DNA from 3 places in the Marinobacter panjinensis genome. Region 3 is predicted to be linked to each of the others. Evidence: predicted binding sites of a transcription regulator. Region 3 holds the regulator's gene; each other region holds the start of a gene.

Region 1 (9,601 bases), 1.1 Mb from region 3:
ATCGCCCACGTTCAATGCAACGGTATCGCCGTACAGGCTGTAATTCCGGGACGACTGGTAAATGGCACCTGATTCCGGGTCCCGCTGCATCATCGCTTCGGCACGCACCGGGGCATACTGCGGATCATCCGGCATGGCGCGCGGCCGACTCATGGCGGTGCAGCCCTGAAGGACGACCAGTGCCAGTACGACAGCCAGGGTTCCGGCGCCATGTCCATTTGATCTATGAGCGATAATGGGTGTCATCTCAGCCCCTCCTGCACGCTGCTACCGGTTAACCGATATTGTTGGTGATGAACTGCAGCATCTGGTCCGTTGCGGAGACCACTTTCGAGTTCATTTCATAGGCGCGCTGGGTCGTGATCATATTGACCAGCTCTTCCACCACTTCCACGTTGGACGCCTCAACCATGCCCTGCTCGAGGGTTCCCAGGCCGCCGATACCCGGCTCCCCCTCAGCGGGATCACCACTGGCATTAGTAGCCTTGTAAAGGTTGTTGCCGATCGCCTGGAGGCCCTGAGGGTTAATGAAATTCACAAGGGTAATCTCGCCCAGGTTCACCGGCGCCGCCTGGTCGTTAGTGACTGCAGACACAGTGCCATCCTTACCGATAGTGACGTTGGTAGCATTCTCCGGCACGTTGATGTTCGGCTCCAGGGTGTAGCCATCCGGGTTAACGATGTCGCCGTCGGCATTCAGCTGGAACTGGCCGTCACGGGTGTAGGCTATCTGGCCGTCCGGCAGCAGTATCTGCATGAAGCCACGGCCGTTCACTGCCAGGTCCAGGGGCTGTTCTGTGACCTCCAGGTTGCCCTGGGAGAATTGCTTGGTGGTGCCGACAATGCGCACACCGGTACCCAGCTGAAGGCCGGACGGAAGCTCCGAGTTCTGGGTATTCATCCCACCAGGTTGCCGGTCGATCTGGTACAGCAGATCCTGAAACACTGCCCGGTCCCGTTTGAAACCAGTGGTGTTCACGTTGGCCAGGTTGTTGGAGATGGTGGACATGTTGGTGTCCTGTGCGCTCAACCCGGTTTTGCTGACCCAAAGTGCTGGATGCATGTCATCTACTCCTTGCCGGGACTGTCATGAGGCGGCTGATTATTGCCGCTTTCGTGCCCGCCCGGGCGGTGTTAAACAGGTTTATCAGAGGTTCTGCAACAGTCGTGCCGAAGCCTCGGAATTCTCATTCGCGGTGGTCATTATCTTTACCTGCATCTCGTACTGACGGGACAGCTGCAGGTTTGAAATCATCTCTTCGACGGCATTCACGTTGGAGCTTTCCAGAAATCCGGAAGCCACCCGCATGTTGGCATCCGGTGGCTCGGGACCGTCCAGCGCCTGGTCGGCCCTGCGGCGGATAAAGCCATCCTCACCTTTTTCCAGCGCTTCCCGGGGAGGGTTCACAAGTTTCAGCCGGTCTACCTCGACCAACTGGTCTGGCGGCCCGCCAACGGGCACCACGGAAATGGTTCCGTCTGCACCAACCTGCACGTTATCGAAAGGGGGCAGCGCCACCGGTCCGCCATTTCCCATCACCATCTCACCACTGGAGAGGCGCATCAGGCCGTTCACGTCAATCTGCATGCTGCCGGAGCGGGTAAACACTTCCTCGCCCTGCTGGTTCTGCACCGCCAGCCAGCCGTCGCCTTCAACGGCAACATCCAGCTTGCGGCCGGTATCCATCAAAGCACCTGCAGACAGGTCGCTACCCGGCCTTTCGGCCATGGCATAGGCTCGTGTGGGGTGGTGTTCACCGAAAACCGGCATGCTGCGGGCCTGGGCAAAATCCCGCTTGAAGCCGGTGGTACTGACGTTAGCCAGGTTGTTGGCGTGGGCCTGCTGGGAAAGCATGTTCTGCTTGGCGCCAGACATCCCGATATAGAGGGCTTTGTCCATGGGAAAACTCCTGCCGGAATTTTGACTGTTTTCAGTCTTTCCAGTGTTCCTGCAGGAGTTGTGCCATGTTCAGTTTTCAGGGTCAGCGGAGGTTGATGATTGTCTGGGTGACGGCATCGGAGGTTTCTATGGTCTTGGCGTTGGCCTGATAGTTACGCTGGGCGATGATCAGGTTCACCAGTTCCGCCGAGAGGTCCACATTGGACTCCTCAATGGAGCTGGCCTTGATCGAGCCCAGGGTTCCGGAGTCCGGTGCGCCGATGATGGGCTGGCCGGATTCAAAGGTTTCCACCCAGGTGGTCTCACCCACCGGCGACAGCCCGTTGGTGTTGTTGAATGACGCCAGGGCCACCTGTCCGAGGGACTGGGATTGCCCGTTCGTATAGCGTGCGAACAGGACACCCTGATCGGAGACATCCAGGCCCGAGAGGCGGCCCGTTGCGAAGCCGTTCTGGCGCTGGTCATTCACCCCGAATTCACTGCCGTACTGGGTGGTATTGCCAAGGTCTACCACGAAGGCGGACGTGGTGGGTGGATCAGGAATCGGAGTGGTGACCGTTTCTCCCGGCGCGGGAGGGCCGTCAGCCCCGTTGGGTGTGCCGTCCGCATCCTTCGGTATCCAGTCGTCCACCAGAATTTCACCATTGGGATCGCCATTGACAGACGCCAGGTTACCGTCCTGATCGAACCGGGCCTGGTAGGGATTCTGGTCGGTACCGGCCACGAACTCGCCATCAATCTGCAAGTACACAGACCACTCACTGACCCCCACGCCATTACCCGGTGAAGGCTGCTTGACATAGAACTGGGTTATTTCATGGGAATTGCCCAGGCTGTCGTAAATGGACGTCGAGGTTGCGTGATTATAGGTGCGCTGATCCAGTGGGCTGAACTGGTTGGTGATCTCGATGGTCCGGGCATCCCACGAATCAGTCAGGTTGGTAGCGACGCCAGTTGAGGCAATGTCTGTGATTTCGCGGTCGGCTTGTGGCCTGACGGTGCCAACGGCTGTATCCGGGCCCTGGCTATAGTTGGTGCTGTTATAGCTGGCGGTAAGATTGTTACCACGATTATCAATCAGCCTTAGGGCTCCACCGGTCAGCGATGCGGAAATCGTCGGCGCCTGGGCATCGTTAATGGCATTGACCAGAGATTGCGGGTCGGACACACCAGTTGTATCCACTGGCACTGTTACGCCCCCCACAGCAAGGTTGAAGGCGAAATTGCCGTCACTGATTGCCTGCTGCAAGTTAGCTTCCGACATGCCTTCGTAGGTGGTGGTAGCGGACGCGGAAAGCCCTTCCTGGCCGTTGAGAACATCCACCACATCCGCCGCTGAAAAGTTGGGGTCGGAAGGTGTCTCACCGTTGATGGGCACGCTTACCACGCTGCCATCTTCATAGGTAATCTGAAAGGTTTCAGGAGGAAAGCCGGTGGCGGGGGGTGCAACGGAAAAATCCCCCATATCCGCTACCCTGCGCTCCAGCACCGTCTCGCGCGAGTCCAGGTTTAGGTCCGAACGCAGGTTGGTGGTCCGGCGCGGCGCCAGGTTATCGGTTTCCACCTGAAGGTCACCGCGGATACCGGACAGATTGCCGTCATCATCCGCCACAAAGCCCTGAACCCGCATATTCTGGTTATTGGTGACATAGCCGTCTTTGTCGATGCCAAACTGGCCGGCTCTGGAATAACGGACTTCCCCACCGTTATTGAGCACAAAAAAACCGTCGCCGTTAATAGCCAGATCGAGGCCGTTATCGGTAAAACTGATGTTGCCCTGGCCGAAGGACTGTTTCACGTCCTGCACCCGCACACCATCACCGACAGGGTTGCTACCAGCACTCAGAAAGCCACTGGCGTACAAGTCACCAAACTGGGCCTTGCTACCCTTGAAGCCTACGGTACTGGCGTTGGCAATGTTATTACCGGTGACATCAAGGTCAACCGATGCCGCCCTTAAGCCGCTAAGACCTGTATTGAAAGCCATATTTCACCTCTGGTGTTTCACCGGTATCAGTTAATCTGTTCAACGTCCGACAGGGCGATGGAGCCCATGCCCGCGAGATTCAACGTAATGTTTCCGCCCTTGCCCAGCGAGACGCTGTCAACGTTGGCGCTCATCATGGTGCCAAGCTGCTCGGGCCCGTCCGGGTAGGAGGCCTCAGCCACAACTTTGTAGGGGCCAGGAGGCAAACTGTTGCCGTTGCCGTCCTTACCGTCCCAGCTGAACCCGGTCACACCGGCCTGCTGGGAGCCCATATCAATCTGCCGTACCCGCTCGCCGGCCTGGTTCTCGATGGAGATTCTCAGGCCAGAGGTGCTGGCAGGCACTTCCACGTTGCCGGAAATCTTTCCGTCAGCCCCCAGAATGCCAATGGATGACGGTGCCAGAACGGTACGGCCCACCATGGCGGAAGCCTGCAGCGCCTGAGTGGAGCGGAACTGGTTTGCCACATCATCCACACTGCCGGAAAGGCTCTGCATCTCCTCCAGGGAACTGAACTGCGCCAGCTGCGAGATAAACTCGCCATTATCCTGGGGCTCCAACGGATTTTGATTCTTCAGTTGGGCAATCATCAGCTCCATGAACTCGTTCTTGCCAAGCTCATTGCCGCTTTTGGTCTGCTGTTGATCCAGCTTGTATTTGCTCAGCACATCCGAGGCGTCTGCCGGGTTAATTGCGCTCATGGTTCAATCCTCGCTCGGTTACTGCTGACCCAGGGTCAGGATGCGCTGCATCATGGATTTGGCGCTGTTCATGATGTCCACATTCATCTGGAAGCTACGGGACGACGACATCATGTCTGCCATCTCTTCAACCACATTCACGTTGGGATAAAACACATACCCCTCTTCGTTGGCTGCGGGATGATCGGGCTGGAACCGCATCTGCAGTTCGGCGTCGCTCTCGACGATGCCTTCAACCCGGACACCGGCACCCGGACCTTCCTCGCTACCGAACGCCAGGCCCTGTTGGGACGGATTCAGCATGGACTGCTGAATGGCCGCGAACACGGGCTTGCGGGCACGATAGGTCTGCTCGGTACTGGAACTGGCAGTCTCCGCGTTGGCGATGTTGGACGCAGTGGTGTTCAGCCGCAGTGACTGGGCTGTCATGCCGGACCCGGCGATATCGAAAATGCTACCCAGTGACATGGTGTTGCTCCTCAGTTATTTGACTGCGCCCGGATCACTGACCCGAGAGTGCCTTTTTGATGCCTGTGACTTTGCCGTTCAGGAACTGGAAACTGGCCTGGTAATCCATGGCATTGCGCATGAAGCGGGTCTGCTCCTGCTGCGTATCCACGGTATTGCCATCCACTGAAGGCTGATTCGGAACCCGGTACATCAATTCGCTGTCCTGGCCCATGGGGGACGTGTCCATATGGGACTCGTGAGTCCGCGTCATACCGAACCCGCTCATGCCCTCCTGGGCTTTTTCCATCATCGCCTGAAAGTCGATGTCCCGTGCCTTGTAGCCCGGCGTGTCAGCGTTGGCGAGATTGTTTGCCAGCACTTCGGCACGCTTCACCCGCCCCTCCAGGGCGTGCTGATGAATGCCTAATGCTTTGTCCAGGGAAATAGCCATATTGCCTCCGATTCCTGCACCCGGCGTTGTTCGCATTGCCGTTTGTGCCTTTTGCAGGAGTAAAAGCAATCACGATGCCAGTTTTCAGGAGTTGTTGCGGGGCGCGGGCTGTGGCGAGGTTCGGGTCAGTGAGGTGGCGATGAGGTGGAGAGAAGTATGGCGAAAGCGGCAAGGGATTTCCCCCACCGGAGCCGGCAGGGGCAAGCCGTTGGCAACTAGCGCGGCCAGCGGCTCACAAATTCTTTTGGATCGGGCCTGGGCACCGGGGGTTTGGCTGAGCTAACGCTGCCGGTGTATAGAAAGCCGGTAATCGTTTCATGATCCTCCAGCCCGAGGCCTTTGGCGATATCGGGATTGTATGCCAGGCCACCGGTGCGCCACATGCCACCATAGCCGGCAGCTTCCAGCGCCAGCAGCAAATACCCCATACCAACGGCGGCTGACATGGTCTGCTCTATTTCCGGTACCTTTGGGTGCGTCTGGTGAGAGACGATGCCCACGATAATCATCGGCGCCCTCAACGGGTTCTGGCGAAGCTTATCCCTCACCTTATCCGGGGCATCCTCATCACAGGTTGATGCAAACAGTTCGCCCAGCGCTGTCAGGGCTTCCTCGCCTTCAATAACCAGATAGCGCCAGGGCCGCAAAAGCGCATGGTCCGGCGCCCTCGCGGCGCAGGCGAAGGCTTTTTCCAGGGTTTCTGCATCCGGTGCCGGCGCAGCCAGGCGCGACTCCGAAGACCGGTTCAACAAAGCATCCATTACTGCAGTCATAGTGTCTCGCTGTGGTTGTCTGAAAGCCGTCAATTCAGGCCTCAATAGCCCTTACGAATTGTGGGGCAGATGTATTACTGTTAGTCTTTAGTCTAAGTACTTTCCACGATAAAAAGTACTATCTACCCTAACAACGAAAAAAAGCCGGTAGACACTTTATGAGCCAACAGCAACGCTTTCGCAACTTCCCGGATTCGCTTCTGACATGATGAGCGCCCCGATTGACCTGCGTAACGCCAGTTCCAGCGCCAGCAAGGCCACTGTACTGGATTCGCAGAACAACCCGATTGCCATTCCCCCCATGCCGGATTACAGCGGCAGGATTCTGGCATACACCACAACTGCCGGCATCATTGTTTCGGGCATCCTGCAGGATGTATTTGGCCTGTGGATGTTGTGGCTGCTGGCCGGCGCTCTCACCTGGCCCCACATCGCCCATCAGCTTACCCGTAAAACCTTTCTGCGTAACTCGCCCCGTATCCGGCAGAAAATGCTGCTGGTGGATTGCGCCATCGGGGGCGGGTTCGTCGGCTGCATCGGGCTTATTGCCATTCCGTCGGTAGCCGTCGTGCTGATGCTGATGTTCAGTTGCCTGATCATTGGCGGTATTCGCCAGTGGCTGCTCGGCACGGTCATCATGGCAGCGAGTATTGCGATCGGCGTGGCCATTGTCGGGCCGGCAGCCTCGTTCCAGTCGCCGATGATTACCAGCATTATTGCCATATTCGCCACAGGGCTCTACATCTGCGTTACTGCCTTCTATTCCCACCAACAGGCCCGTGCCCTGATGATGGCAAAGACCCAGATCCAGAATCAACGGGAACAGTCCATCGCACTGTCCCACAAACTGTCCAAGTACCTGTCACCCCAGGTGTGGCAGTCCATCTTTACCGGTGAGCGGGATGTGCGGCTGGAAACCCAGCGCAAGAAACTGGCGGTGTTCTTTTCCGACATCAAGGGCTTTACCGAACTGTCCGAAGAAATGGAACCGGAAGCACTGACCGAACTGCTCAACCACTACTTCAATGAAATGTCCGAGGTGGCCCTCAAGTACGGTGGCACGATCGACAAGTTTGTCGGCGACTCCATCATGATCTTCTTCGGCGACCCCACCAGCCGTGGCCAGAAAGAGGATGCCTTCGCCTGTGTGTCCATGGCCGTGGAAATGCGCAAGCACATGAAAATCATGCGCCAGAAATGGCGCAGCCAGGGCATCAAGACACCGCTGGAAATCCGCATGGGCATCAGTACCGGCTATACCACAGTGGGCAACTTCGGCGCCGAGAATCGTATGGACTACACCATCATCGGCAAGGAAGTGAACCTGGCCAGCCGCCTCGAATCCCTCGCCGAGCCCGGTGAGATCCTGATCTCCTACGAGACCTTCTCGCTGATCAAGGACCGCATCATGTGCCGGGACAAGGGCGAGATCACGGTGAAAGGCTTCGGCCGCCCGGTATCCATCTACGAGGTGGTGGACTTCCGCCGGGACATGGGCCCCAACCGCAGCTTCCTGGAGCACGAACACAGCGGCTTCGCAATGTACCTGGACTCGGAAAAGATCACCGAGCGGGAACGCGAGTCTATCCTTTGCGCCCTGGAAGACGCCGCCGAGCGCCTGCGCCAGGAGGAGGATTCCTGACGCGCCCGCCCGTTACTGCCGGATCAGCCTCGGCCCTGCTGCGTCTTCCGGCTCAGTGCTACGCCAGGGGTTGATATCCAGCCCTCCCCTTCGGGTATACCGTGCGCAGACCGACAGGCGTTCCGGTTTGCAGCGAGCCATCAGGTCCGTGAACAGGGTTTCCACACAGTGCTCGTGGAAGTCCTGCTTCTGACGAAAGCTCACGATGTACTGCAGCAGCCCCGCCCGGTCGATTGCCGGGCCGGTGTAGTCGATCATCACCGTGGCCCAGTCCGGCTGGCCAGTTACCGGGCAGTTGCTCTTCAGCAGATGTGAGCACAGTTTTTCAGAAACCACATCGCCACTGGCCGTCAGGCTGTCCGGGTTATAGTCGTAACCCACGGATTCCGGTTCCTCATCGTCAATCAGAACGAAACCTTCCGGTCGACCGATCGCTCTCGCGCCCTCATCAACGCTGTGCAGGTCCACCGCCACCGACGCTCCGCTGGCGCTGGACAAGTCGCGCACAATCACATCCCTGACCTGGTCGGCGGAGGAAAACACCGTCTGGTTGAGGGAATTCAGGTACAGCTTGAGGGACTTGGACTCAATGATGGCCGGCGATGCCGCAGGCACGCGGATTTCCCCCCATGCCACCGCGGGTACACCACCCGGCCGCAGCCAGGAAATTTCCCAGGCCTGCCAGAGATCTTCACCGAACCAGGGCCAGCGACCATCCTCCAGACCAATGCGGCGGCGGTTTTCATCCCGGGCGACAGGGAACAGCAGTTGCGGATCGTAGGAATCCGGGTAATCGCTGGACTTGCCCAGCGGGGCATCAATAAGGGCCATGAGAAATCCTGGAACCAGACATCAGTGACGAATGCCCTTGCCGCGCGCCAGCATACGCAGGGAAATGGCAGACAGGATGGCAATAAACAACAGAATCATACCAAGAGCAATGTATGGATTGACATCCGACACCCCGAGAATGCCATAGCGGAAGGCATTTACCATGTACAGAATCGGATTGATCATCGACACCCCCTGCCAGAAGCCCGGCAGCATATCGATGGAGTAGAACACCCCGCCGAGGTACGTCAGCGGCGTCAGCACGAAGGTCGGCACAATGGAAATGTCATCGAACTTGGTAGCCAGCATGGCGTTGATGAAGCCACCCAGTGAAAACAGTGCCGAGGTCAGGAACACCGTGAGGATCACCATGGGCAGGTGATGAATCGACAGCTCGGTAAAGCCCAGCGACAGCAGCGTCACGATAAGACCAATGCCCAGTCCCCGGGACATGCCGCCGGTGACATAACCCGCCAGAATGATCCAGTTGGGCACCGGCGACACCAGCAGTTCCTCGATGCTGCGCTGGAACTTCATGGAGAAGAACGAAGATACCACGTTGGAATAGGAACTGGTGATCACCGCCATCATGATCAGCCCCGGAACGATGAACGACATATAATCGAACCCGCCCATCACCCCGATTCGGGAGCCGATGAGGTTGCCGAAAATAATGAAGTACAGCGTCATGGTGACCGCCGGCGGCAGCAGCGTTTGCGGCCATATCCGCGTAAACCGGCGAATTTCCCGGGTCACGATGGTCTTGTAGGCCGTCAGCATTGCATCCGTTCTCATGCGGTTTCTCCCTGTTTCGCAGTGCTGGTGTTGTTGTCCTCCACCATGCGAATAAACAACTCTTCCAGGCG
Region 2 (9,601 bases), 1.0 Mb from region 3:
AACGCCGTGATCCGGCCTGGTGGAAGAGGATTTCAGTATGTCACCGGTAAATCAGTCCCTGATGATGGGCTTTCCTGCCCGTATCCTGCAACTCTCGATTACATCCTTCTTTACGCGTCCTGCTTTTGCTTCACGATCGAGTCGATCGAACCAGCTGCCAAGTGCCCTCTTTGCGCGATTAGCGCAGCCTCAATCTGGCATTTGACCGGTCCGTCACCCGTCACCAATCCAGTTTCGGCTGTGTCCGCCATCAGCGCAGGCATCCGCAACCAGGGTGGCTCCCTATGCAAACGCGTTAGAAGGAACCTGAACAATGACTGTATTTACGCATCCTGAATTCGACAAGCACGAACACCTCACTTTCTGCTGCGACCCTGAAACGGGCCTGCGCGCCATCATTGCCGTCCACAACACAGCCCGCGGCCCTGCCCTTGGCGGTTGCCGCATGTTCCCCTATGCCAGCGACGAAGAGGCACTCCGTGATGTATTGAGATTGTCGCGGGGCATGACTTACAAGTCCGCTCTCGCCAATCTCAACCTGGGTGGTGGCAAATCAGTGATCATTGGCGATCCTCGCCAGCACAAAACCGAAGCCCTGCTGGAATCCATGGGACGCTTTCTGGAGCAGCTTGGTGGACTCTACATTGCAGCGGAAGACTCCGGCACCAGTGTGGCCGACCTGAAAATCATGGGCCGCCAGACCTCCAATGTCGCGGGAATAAAGGAGCGTCCCGGGTTCGATGGCCGACCAAGCAATGGTGACCCGTCTCCCGCCACGGCCTGGGGTACCTTTGTAGGCCTACAGGCAGCAGTAAAACACAAACTCGGTCGCAGTGACCTTGAAGGTCTGACAGTCGCTGTCCAGGGCATTGGCAATGTGGGTTATCGCCTCGCCCGGCATCTCACTGAAGCCGGCGCAAAACTGTGGGTGTATGACACCCATCAGGATCAGATGGACCGGGCAGTGGCTGAACTCGGCGCCACACCGGCCACCGCAGAGGAAATCCTGTACCTGCCGGTGGATGTGGTGGCGCCCTGTGCCATGGGCGCAGTGCTGAATGACCAATCCATTGCAAAGCTTCAGGCCCCCATCGTTGCCGGCGCTGCCAACAACCAGCTGGCCAGCCCGCGTCACGACGAGGTGCTTTGGAAACATGGCGTGCTCTACGCACCGGATTTCGTGATCAACGCCGGTGGCATCATCGACGTCTACTACGAGCGCACCGGCCCGGATCCGGATGCGGTCCGGAAGCACGTGGACACCATCGGAGACACGCTGCAGGAAATTTTCGAGCGGTCACACCGCGACGGTTTGCCCACCGGACAGATCGCCAACCAGCTGGCAGAGGAACGATTCAGACATATATCCCGTTGATGGCGGCGGTCACGCTGCTATCTCTCATTCCCCCGAAAACAAAAACAGTAACCAGGAGAATACAATGAGTAATGCTTCTTCATCCTCCTCCGGCGGTGCCATGGACAAGGCAGCAGCCGCGCGTGGGCTCTGGTCTTCGCGCCTTGCCTTTATTCTGGCGGCCACCGGTTCTGCGGTAGGCCTTGGTAATATCTGGAAGTTCCCCTACATCACCGGTGAGAACGGTGGTGGCGCCTTTGTTCTTGTTTACCTGCTGTGCATCGCCGCCGTTGGCGTGCCGATCATGATGGCCGAGGTCCTGATCGGCCGCCGTGGTGGCCATAGCCCCGTCAACAGCATGCGGGCCATCACCAGGCAGGAAGGCCTGAAGCCGGCATGGAGCTGGGTGGCCGCCATCGGCGTATTGGCCGGGTTCCTGATCCTGTCGTTTTATTCGGTGATTGGTGGCTGGGCCATCTCCTATGTGGGCACCGCCGCCACCGGGCAACTCGCGGGCCAGAGTGCCGAATCCATCGGTGCGATCTTCACGGGACTGCTGGGCGATCCCATGAAGCTGCTGATGTGGCACACCCTGTTCATGGCACTGGTCATGGTCGTGGTTGCTCGCGGGGTTCGTTCCGGGCTGGAGCGGGCCGTGAGTATCCTGATGCCGGCACTGTTCGTGCTGCTGCTCATCGTTGTCGGCTACGCCATGACTACCGGCCATTTCGGTCAGGCGGTAAGCTTCCTGTTCCAGCCGGACTTCTCCAAACTTACCACCTCCGGTGTCCTCGTGGCCCTGGGTCATGCCTTTTTCACACTCAGCCTGGGCATGGGCATCATGATGGCTTACGGCTCTTACCTGCCGAAAAACATCTCCATCGCCAAAACCTCTGTCGCTGTCTCGGTGATGGACACCATGGTGGCTCTGCTGGCCGGACTGGCAATTTTCCCGATTGTCTTCGCCAACGGTCTTGAGCCGGGTGCGGGCCCGGGGCTGATCTTCCAGACCCTGCCGCTGGCGTTCGGCCAGATGCCCATGGGCAGCCTGTTTGGCACGCTGTTCTTTGTGTTGCTGATTTTCGCCGCCTGGACGTCCGGTATTTCGTTGCTGGAACCGCTGGTGGAATGGCTCGAGGAACAGAAAGGCATGAACCGTACCCTCAGCACGCTTGGCGCAGGCATCGCCTGCTGGCTGCTGGGCATCGCCTCGATACTGTCACTGAACCTGTGGTCTGATGTGACACCACTGGGCATGTTCGCAATGTTCGAAGGTAAGACCATCTTCGATCTGCTGGACTTCCTGACCGCCAGCATCCTGTTGCCGCTTGGCGGACTGCTGGTAGCGGTATTTGTCGGCTGGTTCCTGTCTCGCAATGCCCTGGAGGAGGAGCTGTCCATGTCACCGGGGGGCTTTACCGTCTGGTATCGGGTGCTGCGTTATTTCACACCGATCGCCGTGGCCATCGTGTTCATCTACAACCTGGTTTGATCGCCAGCGGGTGCTGGCGCTCTGACCGAGCGTCGGCGCCCCCTTCCCTGCTATTCTGGCAACCCGGTCGGTGCCCGACGGCCCATCAGCCATATTGCCATCAGTACACCATGGAGCACCAGGAAGGGCACGGCAATCAGTAACAACCCGGTCCAGTGGAACGCCGCCAATACCGCACCGGCACTCAGTGCCGCCGTTGCCTGTGAACCGAACACCATCAGGTCATTCAGCCCCTGTACCCGGAAACGCTCTTCATCCTGATACCCCTTCGGCAGTAACGTGGTGCCACCCACAAACAGGAAATTCCAGCCAATACCGAGCAGGATCAAAGCCGACAGATAATGATGGAACGTGATCCCGCTGAAGGCCAGCACCACACATCCGAGATACGCCAGTAACCCCAGCGCCATCATTCGTGGAATCCCCACAACCCGGATCAACCACCCGCTGACCAGCGATGGCAGGTACATGGCCATGATGTGAAGCTGGATAACCCGTTTGGCATCCTCGAGCGGATGACTGGCTATTTCAGTCATACTCAGGGGAGTTGCCGTCATGATAAAGCTCATGATCGCGTAACCGACAGCAGCAGCACTGATCGCAGCCCAGATGACGGGCTGTTTCAGAATGGCGGTCATGGGGCGACCGCCACCGACTGCGGCCCCACGCACGTGTTCTCCGCTGGCACGATAACCGAACGTCAGTACGACCATGGCCAGCACCTGAACCGCACCCAGGGCAAGCCATCCGCCCATGAAGGGGTACTGGGCCTGCCCGCCACCACCGGCCAGTGCAATTTCAGGTCCCAGCCAGGCCGCTACCAACCCGCCCAGCAGCACTCTGGCTGCAGCGGAACCCGCCATGTCGGAGGACACCGATTCCATGGCCGCAAAACGATACTGATGCACCACGGCCAGCCCTGTTCCGCCCACCACGGCCGCCACACACAGCAACGGAAAACTGGCTGTCCAGGCTGCCAGTGCACCCAGGCTGCCCGCAAGGGTTCCGGCCAGGGTGCCCAGCAGCATCACCGGCTTGCGTCCGATACGTTCCATCAACCAGGTAGCAGGTTTGATTGCCAGCACAGTGCCCACAACCACCAGCCCCACCGGCAGAGTCGCCAGTTCCGGTGAGGGTGCCAGCAGGCGGCCGTGAATACTTCCGATAAATACAATGAAAGGCGCTGTACACATGGCAAGCGCCTGGGCGGCGACCAGTATCCATACATTGAGGGGCATAGGACGGACCTATTTCTTCCGGTAGATGATCCCGGGGTGGCACTGCACCATTTCATAGAGGTGAGGCAGCCCGTTCAGCGATTCGGACGCTCCCAGTATCAGGTAGCCCCCGGGATTGAGGGTGGCATGAATACGGGTCAAAATGTCTTTTTTCAATTCTGCCGAAAAGTAGATCAGCACGTTTCGGCACATCACGATATCGAACTTGCCAAGCATGTAGCGCTCAAGCAGGTTCAGTTCCCGGAACTCGACCATGCTTTTGATTTGCGGCCGGATCTGCCAACTACCATTCATGGCCGGGGTAAAGAACTGCTTTTGCCGTTCGGGCGACAGGCCGCGGCCAATGGCAATCATCTCGTATTCGCCACGGCGAGCCACTTCCAGCACGCTTTTGGAGATATCGGTGGCGGTGATTTTCACATCCCGTAGCTTACCCGGCCGCTGGCGCCGGAACTCTTCGGTAATCATGGCCACGGAATAAGGTTCCTGGCCGGTCGAACAGGCCGCAGACCAGATGCGCAGGGACTGTGCCCCCTTCCGGTCACCGAATTCCGGCAGCAGTTTTTCCTGCAGGATACGGAACGGGTGATTGTCACGGAACCACAGGGTTTCGTTGGTGGTCATCGCATCGATAACCACTTCTTTCAGACTGCTCCGGCCGGAACGCTTCACCCGCTCCAGCAGCTCACCCAGGGTGGTCAGCTTGTTCTCTTCCATGATTCGGCGCAGGCGGCTTTTGACCAGGTACTGCTTGTTCTCCCCGAGCAAAATGCCACACGCATCCTGCAGGAATGTTTTGAAGGCCTCGTATTCCTGTGGCGTTATTTCAGCTTTCATTGGATCTCAATATTGGGTGAGTCGGAAGCGACAGCAACGTCACTGCTCTCGGTCAATAATCTCCATGACTCTTTCCGCCAGTTCATCGGGACTGAATTTGGCCATGAAATCGTCCGCACCTACTTTCTGCACCATGGCCTTGTTGAAGACGCCACTGAGCGAAGTATGCAGCATGATATACACATCCCTGATGGCAGGGTCGTTCTTGCACCTGGTAACCAGAGTGTACCCATCCATTTCCGGCATTTCGACATCCGAGATAATCAGTGACAGGTGGTCTGCCGCACGGGACCCGTCGGCTGTGATTTCCTTAAGGTAGTCGTAAGCCTGCTTGCCATCGTTCCTGGTAACGACTTCCATGCCAATGGCGGTCAGGCATCGTTCAATCTGTCGTCTGGCAACGGACGAATCATCTACCACCAATACCGGCAGGTGGCCCGGTGCACGTTCTGCACTCCTGGTGCGAATGTCCTCGCCCACGTCCTGTTCGAGCGGTGAAACCTCGGAAAGGATTTTCTCCACATCGATGATCTCGACAATTCTGTCATCAATACGGGTCACCGCCGTAAGGTAGCCGTCCGTACCGGCTCCCTTGGGCGGCGGAAGTATGTCTTCCCAGTTCATGTTCACGATGCGATCGACACCGCCGACCAGGAAGCCCTGGGTCTTGCGGTTGTACTCGGTAATGATCACAAAGCAGTTTGCCAACTCTTCCCGGGGAATGCCCGGGAGCCGTATCGACATGGCAAGATCAATGATCGGGATAGTCTCGCCCCGGATATGTGCGACACCACACACCATGGGCCGGCTGTTCGGAAGGGACGACAGTTTCGGGCACTGAAGAACTTCCTTGACCTTGAACACGTTGATGCCATACATCTGCCGGTCACGAAGCCGGAACAGCAGAAGTTCCAGGCGGTTTTGTCCCACCAGCTGCGTACGCTGATTAACACTGTCCAATACCCCTGCCATCGTCTGTTCTCCTGCTCGCAACGATTTGCTGCCGGCACGCATCTTGCTGCGTAGCTGTTATACGTCACCCGGCACGGCTAATGTGCCGGTTTATTGACTCCTGAATGGGCTTAACGGCCGGAATCGGAAATCATTAGGAATTTGCCGATTTTCCAGCCCTTACCCGATTATTGACAGCATAGGACAATCTGCAGCGTATGCGCATCACCATTTTCGTTACCGCTCTGCTAATGTCTGCCAATGCAGAGACCGTGATGGCCTCCAATACCACAGCGGAGCAAATCTATTCCGCGGCCGGGCAGTTCCTGGAGGCATTTGCCGAAAAGCAGGCGGATGAAGGCTTCTCTGTGACCCACGATAGCGGCAAACCGGACGCCCGCCTTTCCCTCGCCACCTGCGACACGCCACTGGACGTATCTTTCAGCGGCGATCCCTGGAAGACCACGCAACCGTCTCTGCTGGTTTCCTGTGAAGGCGACCGGCCCTGGCGCATGTTCCTGCCGGTGTCCGTCACTATCACCGGTAATGCTCTGGTGGCGTCCCGCACGCTTGGCCGGGGGGAGAGACTGACCGAGAGCGCGTTACGCACCGACTCGGTGGTAGTGAACTCGATCCGGCGCGGCGCCATCACCAGCGAGGAGCAACTGATCGGGATGGAAATGCGACGGGGGGTTAACGCTGGCACCGTATTCACCCCCGATCTGCTGCTGACCCCCGCGGCAATAGAGCGGGGAGATCATGTTATTATCAGCGCCCGCAGCGGAAACTTCTCGGTTAACTCCCGCGGAAAGGCCCTGGCCAGTGGTGGCATCGGCGAACAGGTTCTGGTGGAAAACCTGTCTTCATCCCGCACCGTCCGTGCCCGTGTGACGGCACCGGGCCGCGTCGAAATCCCAATGTAAGGCCCGCTGCCACGGCACTCGGTGGCCGCATGGCCGGCAAACATTTGCCGCAGACGGGACAGATGACTGACTTGTAATGTCCACTGTGTAAAAATTTGCTAAAGAAATGTAAAGGCATGCCGATAGACAGGTATGAAACTCGTGGAGCCGCCCACTGCGGCTGATCAGCTAAGCAGGTAACGTTATGTCAGTTGACTTTAATGGAATAGGCCCAGGCCAGGTCAACACCCAGAAAACCACGGCCGACAAATCCTCCGGTGCCCAGCCTGCCCAGCCCTCCACAGGGGAGCAGGCGAAAGCTCAGGCACAGGGTGCCCGGGGAGAGAATGTTAATTTGAGCAGCCAGGCAAAAGACCTGAAGCAGCTTGAACAGAAACTGGGCAACTACCCGGAAATGGACGATGATCGCATCGAACAGATCCGCTCTGCCCTGGAAGACGGCTCCTACAAGATTGATGCCGAGAAACTGGCCCAGAAAATGCTTGAGATGGATGAAAGCATTTTCGGGTGAGTAAATCATGGCCGCAATCGATGAACTGAAAGATCTTCTTGCTGACGATATCCGCCAACTGGAAACACTGGCGGATGTACTCAACCAGGAAAAAGCCTGCCTGTCCGGCTCTGACATCCGCCAGCTTGAATCGCTGACCGGCGATAAGAACAGGTTGCTGGAACGGATCCGGGAAAGTGCAAAACGCAAAATCCGCTTGTTGGTTGCCATGGGCTTTCGCCCCGAAAGTGGCGAACCGTCGCGGTTCATACGCAGCGCGGGGCTGCCGGACCTGCTCGAACTGTGGGAGGACGCTGACCGTCGCCTGCGAAGCTGTCAGGAAATGAACCAGACCAATGGCAGAGTTATCAGCCATCTCCAGAAGCGCCTTTCCCGCCTGACTGATATATTCCGTGGTGTTACCGGACACCAGAAGCTCTACGGAGCCCAGGGCGAACAGAAGGCGGTTTCCTACAGCACCATTCTTGCAAGTGCCTGATCCTGCATGACCATCCAACCCGCTGGCATTAGCGGGTATAGATGGTCATCTGTGAATCCGGGTGAAAACGGATGTTGTCGATGGCGATATTGCCCATGGACGGTCCCTGGGTTCCACTGACACGAATATTGTCCATGCGGATCTGTTCGATCCGCTCCGGAAAGGCCATGCGCAGGCCGCCACTTGCCAGCACTTCATAGCGCGGTTCATCGTCTCGATAGTGCACACCGGTAATAGTCAGATCCGAATCCAGAAAATTCAGCACCGGCACAAACAGGTTGGCGGTCAGTTTCAACCCCTCGATCACATCAGGTTCAACCTCTCCGGCATTACCCTGATCATCACTTACCCCGGCCATGGCCGACACTGTGGCAACCCGGTCCAGTAAGGACGGATCCCCCTGCCCCGTAACCCCGGCCAGCTCGTTATCATTCATCGGCGCAAACCCGGACCGCTCGTAAAGCTGGCCGGCTTCAGAAAGATCACGGGATTCACCCGCATTATTGCCTGCGGCAAAGCTCACCAGAGGCTGGAATGGCAGAACGGCCATGGTGACCAGTGCAGCAGCGTTGCGGTACCGCGACTGGTGCTTCAGAACCCGGTGCAGCTCACGTTCGGTAATCCAGCCGGACTGGACGAACACTTCACCCAATCGCTGGCCGGTTTCATGCTGGAGTCGCAGACCTTCCTCCAACTGACTTTCGGAAAGATAGCCCCGGTTGATCAGCAACCGGCCAAGGCGGGATTTCTCTTCAAAACCCTGACGGATTTTCACGGTATGCCTCCCTGTACTCACTGTGATTGCCGTACAACCCGGCCCGGTCTGGACACATCAGCGCCGCTGACGTGGTAAAAGGTTACTTTATACTCATAAACTCCACATGGTTTCTGGCCGACCTGACCGCCGATATCTGCTAATATCCGCCCTCAGACAGCGGTCATCAGAGTATGGCAGCAAGTGAACCCGGAGCTAACACGTGAGCCATTATAGAATGACAAATCCCGTTAAACCGTTTCGATATGTGATGCAGATCGTTCTCTGTGTAACCCTGTTGCTGGGCATTGCCTCATCACTGTCTGCCCAGGAGCGTCAGAATGAACTGCCGCAGGTGATCATTGAAACCAGCGAGGGTGTGATTGAAGTAACGCTGCGCCCGGACATCGCACCGGCAACCGTTGAGAATTTCCTTACATACGTCCAGAACGGGTTCTACGAAGGCACCATCTTCCACCGGGTTATTCCGGGCTTCATGATCCAGGGTGGCGGCTTTGACGAAAACCTCAGCCGCAAGGAGACCGGTGATCCGGTGCGCAACGAGGCCAGACCAACGGCCAAAAACCTGCGCGGCACCATTGCCATGGCCCGCACCAGCTCGCCGGATTCCGCTACGTCACAGTTCTTCATTAACCTGACCGACAACAGCTTTCTGGATGCCGGTGTTCGCGGCCCTGGCTATGCCGTGTTTGGCAAGGTCACCGGCGGCATGGGCGTTGTAGATGCCATCGCCGGCAAACAAACCGGCCAGTCTCGTGGCATGGCCGATGTGCCAAACGAACCCATCGTTATTCACAGCGTGTCCCAGAGAAAAGCCGACAGTGCTACAGAATAGTGAAAGAGCAGAGAGAAAGCGCGAAAGCGAGAAAGCTGCGAGAGAGTGACAAAACGGTGACAAGACAGTGACCATGGATATCAGGCCCCCCTCCATAGAAACCGCCAACATCGAGTGGCGTGACGGTGTTCCCTGTTCCACACGGTTTGCCGATGTCTATTTCAGCCGTGATGACGGTCTTGAAGAAGCCCGTCACGGCTTTATTGG
Region 3 (9,601 bases):
CGATCAGCCTTAGCAGGGTGGTCTTGCCGGTGCCGCTGGGGCCCATGATGGCCGTAATCTTCCCCCGGGGGATGTCCAGGCTGACACCATCGAAGATACGACGATCACCCCGGGTGAAAACCACGTCTCTGAGCTCGATGTAGGGTGAAGTGTCCATACCTGTTCCAAGTAACCGCCGGGGTGTCTCGGGGCCAGCCTTGCGGATCGGTTGCGGCCCTCAATGTGTGCGTACATTATGCGAACCTGCTGACAACCTCAATCCATCCTTAACAAAATGAATGGATATCAATGATCAGTTTTGCTGACCGTATTGTCATGAAGGCAGCCAACGCCCTTGAAGTGATATACTCTCGCCACGATGAAAAGCATTAACATTCCGGACCCGGGTGCCAGATGAACACCGAGATCAGTCATACCTTCAGAGAATCCGCCCTGAGAGCCATCGAGATCGAGCGTGAAGCCATTGACGCCCTGACCGACAGGATCGATGACCACTTCGTCCGCGCCTGTGAAGTTATCATGGCCTGTAAGGGCCGCGTTGTGGTGACCGGCATGGGCAAATCCGGCCACATCGGCAACAAGATTGCCGCCACCCTGGCCAGCACCGGTACCCCTTCTTTCTTTGTGCACCCGGGCGAAGCCAGCCATGGCGACCTGGGCATGATCACCAGCCAGGACGTGGTACTGGGCATTTCCAACAGTGGCAACACCAGTGAAGTACTCACCATATTGCCACTGATCAAGCGTATGGGTGCACCGCTGATCAGCATGACCGGCAACGCAAACTCTACCCTGGCGCGGGAAGCGGTTGCCAATCTGGATGTCAGTGTTGCCTTGGAAGCCTGCCCGCTCGGCCTGGCCCCTACCTCCAGCACTACCGCCACCCTGGTGATGGGCGATGCCCTGGCGGTCGCCTTGCTGGAAGCGCGCGGCTTCAGCACTGAAGACTTCGCGCTGTCGCACCCCGGTGGCAGCCTGGGCCGCAAGTTGCTACTGCGTGTCTCCGAAATCATGCACACGGGTGACCGCATTCCCCGGGTACAGGAAGACATCACCCTTGGCGGAGCACTGCTGGAAATTTCCCGCAAGGGACTGGGCATGACCACGGTTATCAATGCCGCTGGCGACCTGGTGGGCGTATTCACCGACGGTGACCTGCGTCGCACCCTGGACCGCTCCGTGGATATCCACAACACCCCGATTGCAGAAGTGATGACGCGCAACGGCCGGGTTATCCACGACGACCAGCTGGCAGCCGAAGCCCTGAACATGATGGAAGAGCTGAAAATTAATGCCCTGCCGGTTATCGACCGCAACGGCAAGCTCACCGGTGCCATCAATATGCATGACCTGCTGCGGGCCGGTGTTATCTGATGAGTGACCTGATGACAGACCAGCATCGCCCACAGTGGCCGGCGGACGTATTGGAAAAAGCAGCGGCCATCCGCCTGCTGGCTCTGGACGTCGACGGCATCATGACCGACGGCAAGCTGTTTTTCAGTGCCTCCGGAGACGAACTGAAAGGCTTTAATATTCTCGACGGACTGGGTATCAAGCAGGTGATGGCAGCAGGTATTGACGTGGCAGTCATTACCGGGCGCCGCTCACCACTGACCGAAAGGCGCATGAACGACCTGGGCATCCCTCACCTGATGCAGGGCCGGGAGGACAAAAAGGTCGCCCTGGTGGAGCTGGCAGGACAGCTCGACCTCTCCCCACAGCAGATCGCCTATATGGGGGATGACCTGCCGGACCTGCCGGCCATCCGCTATGCCGGGCTCGGCATTACCGTACCCAATGGTTACTGGTTTGTGCGCCAGCATGCGGATGTCTGCACGGTTGCCGCTGGTGGCAGCGGTGCGGTCAGGGAAGCCTGTGAATTGCTGCTGAGCGCCTGCGGGCAGCTCGAGGCGAGCCTGCAACCCTACCTGGAGCAGAATTGATGTCCGCCCAGCCCCTGTTTAACCGCCCCTGGGTAAGAACCCTGGGCCTGGCAGGCACGATAGTGGCACTGTTTTTCCTGCTCTGGCAAAGTGACGAACCAACGGTGCCGACAGACGCTGCCTCACTGCGGGGCGAATCCGAGCCCGACGGCTTTGTGGTCAACGGTCTTTACCTGTCGTACGACGAAACGGGACGGCTGACAACACGGTTCCGGAGCCCGAGGATCGAGCAGTTCGAGTCCCGCAGCGAGACTGTCATGAAATCGCCCCGGGCGACACTGTTCGGCGAGGGTGGCAATCCACCCTGGCAGGTCCAGGCAACCGAAGGACGTTTTCTCGAAGCTGAAGACCTGGTTCACCTGACTGGGGATGTAAAAGTCATCCGGGAAGCCGAAGGCGGGCGCCCGCTGACCCTGACAACAACGGCACTGACTATGAATAACCGTGATCGCACCGTTTACACGGACGAGCCGGTAGCACTGACCGATGCGGTCAGCCTGACCACAGCTACTGGAATGAAGGCCTGGATTGATGACCGCATTCTTGAACTCGACTCGCAGGTGGAAGGACGCTATGAGCCTGGCAAGTAAATCTGATCTCCGCTGCAGGCCCCGTTGGCCCGCACCGAAATCGTTGGTACTGGCTGCTGTTTGCCTGGCACTGGCAGCGCCCACAGCCCTGGCGTTCGACATGGAGTCTGACCAGCCCATCAGGGTCAATGCTGACAGCGCACGACTGGATGACGGCCAGGGTATCGCAACCTATACCGGCGACGTGGAAATGACCCAGGGCCAGACCAACCTGACCGCCGACAAGGTTGTACTTTACCGGGACGAGAGCGGTGTCAGCCGCATTGAAGCAACCGGCCAGCCAGCTCATTACCGGCAGCCAGCAACGGAAGGACAGGGAGAAACAGATGCCCGCGCCCTGACGATCACCTGGTCAGCCGCCGAAAACCGGGTCACCTTCGAACGTGAGGCGGTTATTGAGCAGGACGGTAACCTGTTCCGCGGGGATGTTATCCACTACGACAGTGCCGAACGCGTTGTTACCGCCGAAGGCGCTGCTGACGCGGGCGAAGGCAGTGGCCGTGTGGAGATGGTCATACAACCCCGCAACAGAACCAGCAACTCTCCCAGCAACCCCGACAGACAGGATACCGATGGCAGTTCTCAGAGCCAGTAACCTGGCAAAAAGCTACAAGCAGAAGAAAGTTGTCATCGACGTTTCCCTGCAGATCCGCAGCGGTGAAATTGTCGGCCTCCTGGGCCCCAACGGCGCCGGCAAGACCACCTGCTTTTACATGATTGTAGGGCTGGTTCCCGCCGACAATGGCCGGATCACCATCGACAACCAGGACATCACGCCACTACCAATGCATGGCAGGGCCCGCAAGGGTATCGGCTATCTGCCCCAGGAAGCGTCGGTGTTCCGCAAACTGACCGTACGTGACAACATCATGGCCATTCTGGAGACCCGCCGCGAACTTAACCGCAGCCAACGGGATGCCAAGCTGGAAGAGTTGCTGGAAGAGTTTCATATCACCCACATCCGCGACAGCCCCGGTATGGCGCTGTCGGGTGGTGAGCGCCGGAGAGTGGAAATCGCCCGGGCCCTGGCAATGGAGCCGGCATTTATTCTTCTGGATGAACCCTTTGCGGGGGTAGACCCGATCTCGGTGAGCGACATCAAGCACATTATCCGCCACCTGCGGGACAAGGGCATTGGCGTGCTGATCACCGACCACAACGTGAGGGAAACACTCGACATCTGTGAGAACGCCTATATAGTCAGCGGAGGCCATATCATCGCATCCGGCAACTCGGAAGCCATTCTTGCCAACCAGCAGGTCAAGGAAGTGTATCTAGGCAATGAATTTCGCCTGTAGTACACTCGGCAAAGAACTTGCTTGGCACGGCAAGTTGCCAGCATACAAAGAGTTTTTATGCAACCCCAACTCCCCGGAAAGGCCGAGAGCGACCGAGTGACGGATCCTGAACTATGGTTATGAAAGCCTCATTACAGTTAAAGCTGGGTCAAAGCCTGACCATGACGCCCCAGCTGCAACAGGCTATCAGGCTACTGCAGCTCTCCACCCTCGACCTCCAGCAGGAAATCCAGCAGGCGCTGGAATCCAACCCCATGCTGGAAACCTCGGAAGACGACGATAACCAGAATCCGGAATCCACGGAAAACGAGAACGACACCGCCGCCGAAGCCTCATCGACAGAAGAGTCAAACACCGCCTCCGAATCGTCTTCAGACTGGGATGAATCCGAAAACGGGCCTGACTGGTCGTCAGAGACCGACAGTCCCGACACCATCCCCGATGACCTTCCGGTCGACACAGCCTGGGACGACATCTACCAGTCGGCACCCGCGTCATCGGCCCGTAACGACGATGAAAACGACAACGATTTTGAAACTCGCAACTCGCCTACGGAAACCCTGCACGATCACCTGGAGTGGCAACTGAACCTGACGCCCCTGAGCGAACGGGACCAGGCCATCGCCCACGCGCTGATGGATGCGGTTGATAATCACGGATACCTTACCTCTCCGCTGGAAGAAATCCATTCGGGGATGATGGACGAGTCTGATGAAGACCCGCTTGAAATGGATGAGGTGGAAGCCGTACTTCACCGGTTGCAGCATTTCGATCCGCCTGGTGTCTTCGCCCGGAATCTTCAGGAATGTCTGCTGATCCAGTTGAACCAGCTGCCACCGGATACCCCGTGGCTCGCCCAGGCACGGCTGGTGATCACCCACTACATTAACCTGCTGGGCAATCGTGATTACGCACAACTGCTGCGCCGCAGCCGCCTGAAGGAAGATCAGTTGCGGGACGTTCTGGCCCTCATTACCGGGCTGAATCCGCGCCCGGGCGATACCCTCGACCAGGCCGAACCAGACTACGTCATCCCGGACGTGATCGTGCGCAAGCACAACGAACGCTGGCGGGTAGAGCTGAATCCGGAAATTGCACCGCGCATTCGTGTCAATGCCAGCTATGCTTCACTTATAAAGCGTGCGGACAGCAGTGCCGACAACACTTACCTGCGAGACCAGCTGCAGGAAGCGAAATGGTTTATCAAGAGCCTGCAAAGCCGTAACGAGACTCTGCTCAAGGTAGCCACGCGAATTGTCGAGCACCAGCAAGGATTCCTGGATCATGGCGAGGAATACATGAAGCCACTGATCCTGTCGGACATTGCCCAGGCGGTGGAAATGCATGAGTCGACCATTTCCAGGGTGACCACCCAGAAATACATGCACACGCCGCGTGGCATATTTGAACTCAAGTATTTTTTCTCCAGCCATGTCAGCACTGACGAGGGCGGAGAATGTTCCTCTACGGCAATCCGGGCGATGATCAAGAAACTGATTGCAACGGAAACCCCGAAAAAGCCATTGAGCGACAGTAAAATTGCAGCCATGCTAGGAGAACAGGGTATCAAGGTAGCGAGACGAACCGTGGCCAAGTACCGTGAGGCAATGCACATTCCTCCGTCCAACGAAAGAAAGCGACTGGTGTAGTAGTAAACATCCGATAACAGGAGAAGCCTATGCAACTCAATATTTCAGGCCATCACGTAGAATTGACTCCCGCACTGAAAGATTATGTAACAGGCAAGTTTGACAAGCTTGAGCGTCACTTTGACCACATCAGCAACTGCCAGGTCACCCTTGAGGTGGAAAAAGTGCGCCAGATGGCGGAAGCTACGCTACACGTGATAGGTGGTGAGATTCACGCAAAGGCCGAAAACAGCGATATGTATGCCGCCATTGATGCTCTGGTGGACAAGCTGGACAGGCAGATCCTTAAGCACAAGGAAAAGAACGTTGACCGGATGCACGGAAACGGAGCCCGCTAGGGCGACCTGTTTGGTGCATAACAGTTAATCGAGCTGCGGCGCCGGCTTCGTTACAAAAGCTGCCGCAGCCTTTTTTTACGGAACTGCAGTCGATTCATGACCGACACATCCCTGACTATCGAGAACATACTCGCGCCGGAGCTGGCCCTTTGCAGGATGCCCGCCTCCAGCAAGAAGCGGGTTATGGAAACCATTGCGGAGCAGATCCAGCAACATGATCCGTCGCTCAGTGATACCGCGATATTCAACAACCTCGTTGCCCGGGAGCGACTGGGGAGCACGGGTATTGGCCAGGGTATCGCCATTCCCCACTGTCGCCTGGAAGGGCTCGATCACGTTGTGGGGGTATTGCTGACCCTGGAAGAAGGCGTGGCCTTCGATGCCATCGACAACCAGCCGGTAGACCTGGTGTTTGCCCTGATTGTTCCCAAGGAAGCGACCAGTGAACACCTTGAACTGCTGAGCCAGCTGGCCGAAAAGTTCAATGTACGGGCATTCTGCGATCAACTCCGCCAATGTACCGATGCGGACTCTCTCTATCGCCGGATGACGGCCGAAGGAAACTGAGCCGCTCCGGATTCGAGGTGAATGGGTTATGAAACTGATCATCGTCAGCGGCCGGTCAGGCTCCGGTAAAAGTACCGCCCTGCACGTGCTGGAGGACCTGGGTTTCTATTGCATCGACAACCTGCCCATCGGGTTGCTCTTCCCCCTGACGCGGGAAGCCACCACCCAGAGCTCACCGGGCCGGCTGGGCAAGATGGCGGTGAGCATCGACGCACGCAATCTGTCCGGCGAGCTCAGTAACTTTGAAGACATCTACCGCAGCCTGCAGGATACCGGCGTGACCATCGAGGTCATTTACCTGGACGCCGATGAACAGTCCCTGCTCCAGCGATTTCACGCCACACGGCGCAAGCATCCTCTGAGCGACGACAGGACCTCACTGCGCGAAGCCATCGGCAACGAGAAAAAGCTGCTGGAACCCCTGTCGAAACTGGCCGACCTTTATATCGATACCACCGGGCTGTCCATGTACGAACTGAGGGACATGGTCAAGCAGCGGGTGGCCGGGCGACGTGAGCAGGAACTGGCGCTATTGTTCCAGTCTTTCGGCTTCAAGCACGGGGTGCCGCTGGACTCGGATTATGTGTTCGATGTCCGCTGTTTGCCCAATCCCTACTGGGACACCAGCCTGCGAAAATTCGTAGGCACCGACCAGCCTGTTATCGACTTCCTGGAAAAGGAACCCCTGAGCCGGAAAATGGTGGACGATCTGACCAGCTTCCTGGAAACCTGGTTGCCTTCCTTTGCCGACAGCAATCGCAGCTATATGACAATTTCCATCGGTTGTACCGGTGGCCAGCATCGCTCGGTTTACGTCTGCGAACAGCTGGGCCGTCATTTCTCGGGAAAGTACAGCAATGTCCAGGTCCGGCACACTGAACTTCCGCACTTGCAGAGCCGGGAAAGCTGAACCGTCTATGATTCGCCGCCCCATCACCATCATCAACAAACTCGGCCTTCATGCCCGCGCTGCCGCCAAACTGGTTGCAACCGCGTCGGATTTCGAGAGCAGCGTTCAGATCAGCCGGAACGACCGCAAAGTGGACGCCAAGAGCATCATGCCGGTGATGATGCTGGCCGCCAGCCAGGGCACGGAAGTAGAACTGATTGCAGACGGGCCGGACGAGTCCGAGGCCATTGAGGCGCTGTCAGCACTTATTGATGATTATTTCGGCGAGGGCGAATAGCCGCCAGCCCGTGGGTGGCCCGACCACGGCATTCACCTACAACTCTTTCTCACCTGTATACCCTAACTTCGCTATAATACGGGGGTTTTCTGACTGTGGGTGATGCATGACCGATATTCTGGAGAAAAGCCAGGCTCGCCAACGCCTTCGCTCCCTGAGCGAAGCGCTGGACAGTGGCGCCCTGAAACAGGTTGCCCGCATTCTCAATGGCGGCCTGAGCCCCAGCGATATTGCCCACCTGCTGGAATCCTCGCCACCCCGTCAGCGGGCGTTGCTGTGGAACCTGGTGGACAAACAACTGGAAGGCGAAGTTCTCCAGTACCTCAATGATGATATCCGCGGCTACTTCCTGAGTCAGCTGAACGCTCAGGAACTCGCAGACATCATTGAAGATTTCGAGTCGGACGATCTTGCCGACTTGCTGCAACAGCTGCCCGACACGGTGATTCAGGAAGTCCTGGACACCATGGACGAACAGGACCGCCAGCGCGTTGAGGAGGTGCTCTCCTACCCGGAAGACACCGCCGGCGGCTTGATGAATACGGACACCATCACGGTGCGCCCGGATATCAGCATCGACGTGGTTCTGCGTTACCTGCGCCGTCACCGCAATCTGCCACCCATGACGGACAGCCTGATCGTGGTGAGCCGGCGGGACGAATTCATCGGCATGCTGCCGATCACCAAAATGCTGGTTTCCAACCCTGCTGCGACGGTGCGGGAAGTGATGGACACCGACATCGAGCCGATACCGGTCACCCTGTCCGACACCAAGGTAGCCACCCTGTTCGAGCGCTACGACCTGATCTCGGCACCGGTGGTCAGCGAGGAAGGCAAGCTGTTGGGCCGGATCACCATCGATGACGTGGTTGACGTCATCCGCGAGGATGCCGATCACTCCCTGATGAGCATGGCAGGCCTGGACGAGGATGAAGACACCTTTGCGCCGATTTTCAAGACCACCCGGCGCCGGGCCGTCTGGCTGGGCATCAACCTGCTTACGGCGTTTACCGCCTCCGCTGTCATCGGCCTGTTTGAAGCCACCATCGAGAAAGTCGTGGCGCTGGCTGTGCTGATGCCTATCGTGGCCTCCATGGGCGGTATCGCCGGCAGCCAGACCCTGACCCTGGTCATCCGCGGCATGGCCGTGGGGCAGATCAGTGGCGCCAACGTGGGCTGGCTGCTGAACCGCGAATTTGTCGCCGGCGCCCTGAACGGGTTGCTCTGGGCCGTTGTGGTAGCCACCGCCGCCACCCTCTGGTTCAAGGACATGATGATTGGCGCCATCATTGCTGCTGCGCTGATCATAAACCTGATTGCGGCAGCCCTCGTGGGCACCGTATTGCCCCTGTTCCTCAAATCCCGCAACATTGATCCCGCGCTGGCGGGAAGCGTTATACTGACGACGGTGACAGATGTGATCGGGTTTATGGCGTTTCTTGGCCTGGCCACCATATTTTATGGATGACAGGTTTGTCGGATTACGCCTTCGGCTAATCCGACCTACGGGTCGGACACTTAATTAAATGTAGGTCGGATTAGGCGAAGCCGTAATCCGACAAAACGGACGCTTCATGAACGATACTCAAAACGACCACCCCGAATACTCCGGCCCCAGCAAATCCCAGCTCAAGCGGGACATGCATCAGTTGCAGGGCCTGGGCAAGCGCATGCTGGACCTGAGCAACGACCAGCTCGACACCCTGCCCATCAGCGGAACCCTGAGGGCGGCCATTGAGGAGTCCCGTCGCATTCGCCAGAATGAGGCCCGGCGGCGCCACCTGCAGTACATCGGCAAGATCATTCGCCAGGAAGACGATCCCGAAGGTCTGACCCGTGCCATTGATGCCTTCGATGCTGGCAGCGAGGAGCACACCCGTCGCCATCACCTGGCGGAACGCTGGCGCGACCGGATGATCGAAGAGGGTGACTCTGCCGTGGGGGAATTCCTGAATTACTGCTCAACTGCCGATATCCAGCACCTGCGCAACCTGGCCCGAAACGCCCGCCGGGACATGCAGAACGAGAA

What was found. The regulator sigma-54, encoded in region 3, starts transcription at its own class of promoters, with help from an activator protein. The targets are predictions, from matches to a motif close to ANTGGCATNNANNTTGCTNT.
Region 1: flgB (flagellar basal body rod protein FlgB) is a predicted target of sigma-54. The motif match lies at 5,552-5,571, and genes of this name have one in related genera.
Region 2: flgA (flagellar basal body P-ring formation chaperone FlgA) is a predicted target of sigma-54. The motif match lies at 5,924-5,943, and genes of this name have one in related genera.

The regions. Positions count from the first base shown of each region.
Region 1 covers NZ_SZYH01000001.1:245,435-255,035, reverse strand. Annotated here, with positions in the region: gene flgH (flagellar basal body L-ring protein FlgH) at 1-246, opposite strand, end outside; gene flgG (flagellar basal-body rod protein FlgG) at 275-1,063, opposite strand; gene FDP08_RS01185 (flagellar basal body rod protein FlgF) at 1,148-1,900, opposite strand; gene FDP08_RS01180 (flagellar hook protein FlgE) at 1,983-3,887, opposite strand; gene FDP08_RS01175 (flagellar hook assembly protein FlgD) at 3,914-4,588, opposite strand; gene flgC (flagellar basal body rod protein FlgC) at 4,607-5,056, opposite strand; gene flgB (flagellar basal body rod protein FlgB) at 5,091-5,489, opposite strand; gene FDP08_RS01160 (nitroreductase family protein) at 5,705-6,262, opposite strand; gene FDP08_RS01155 (adenylate/guanylate cyclase domain-containing protein) at 6,468-7,904, shown strand; gene queF (NADPH-dependent 7-cyano-7-deazaguanine reductase QueF) at 7,917-8,735, opposite strand; gene FDP08_RS01145 (ABC transporter permease) at 8,757-9,530, opposite strand; gene FDP08_RS01140 (ABC transporter ATP-binding protein) at 9,527-9,601, opposite strand, start outside.
Region 2 covers NZ_SZYH01000001.1:342,143-351,743, reverse strand. Annotated here, with positions in the region: gene FDP08_RS01595 (Glu/Leu/Phe/Val family dehydrogenase) at 314-1,375, shown strand; gene FDP08_RS01590 (sodium-dependent transporter) at 1,440-2,846, shown strand; gene FDP08_RS01585 (MFS transporter) at 2,897-4,084, opposite strand; gene FDP08_RS01580 (CheR family methyltransferase) at 4,094-4,921, opposite strand; gene FDP08_RS01575 (chemotaxis protein CheV) at 4,961-5,893, opposite strand; gene flgA (flagellar basal body P-ring formation chaperone FlgA) at 6,091-6,795, shown strand; gene flgM (flagellar biosynthesis anti-sigma factor FlgM) at 6,980-7,306, shown strand; gene FDP08_RS01560 (flagella synthesis protein FlgN) at 7,314-7,784, shown strand; gene FDP08_RS01555 (cyclic di-GMP-binding domain-containing protein, MshE-related) at 7,813-8,559, opposite strand; gene FDP08_RS01550 (peptidylprolyl isomerase) at 8,777-9,394, shown strand; gene mnmC (bifunctional tRNA (5-methylaminomethyl-2-thiouridine)(34)-methyltransferase MnmC2/FAD-dependent 5-carboxymethylaminomethyl-2-thiouridine(34) oxidoreductase MnmC1) at 9,462-9,601, shown strand, end outside.
Region 3 covers NZ_SZYH01000001.1:1,359,848-1,369,448, forward strand. Annotated here, with positions in the region: gene FDP08_RS06130 (ABC transporter ATP-binding protein) at 1-157, opposite strand, end outside; gene FDP08_RS06135 (KpsF/GutQ family sugar-phosphate isomerase) at 394-1,374, shown strand; gene FDP08_RS06140 (KdsC family phosphatase) at 1,374-1,943, shown strand; gene lptC (LPS export ABC transporter periplasmic protein LptC) at 1,943-2,533, shown strand; gene lptA (lipopolysaccharide transport periplasmic protein LptA) at 2,517-3,128, shown strand; gene lptB (LPS export ABC transporter ATP-binding protein) at 3,106-3,831, shown strand; gene FDP08_RS06160 (RNA polymerase factor sigma-54) at 3,951-5,480, shown strand; gene hpf (ribosome hibernation promoting factor) at 5,510-5,818, shown strand; gene ptsN (PTS IIA-like nitrogen regulatory protein PtsN) at 5,915-6,385, shown strand; gene rapZ (RNase adapter RapZ) at 6,414-7,295, shown strand; gene FDP08_RS06180 (HPr family phosphocarrier protein) at 7,303-7,572, shown strand; gene mgtE (magnesium transporter) at 7,679-9,040, shown strand; gene yjgA (ribosome biogenesis factor YjgA) at 9,147-9,601, shown strand, end outside.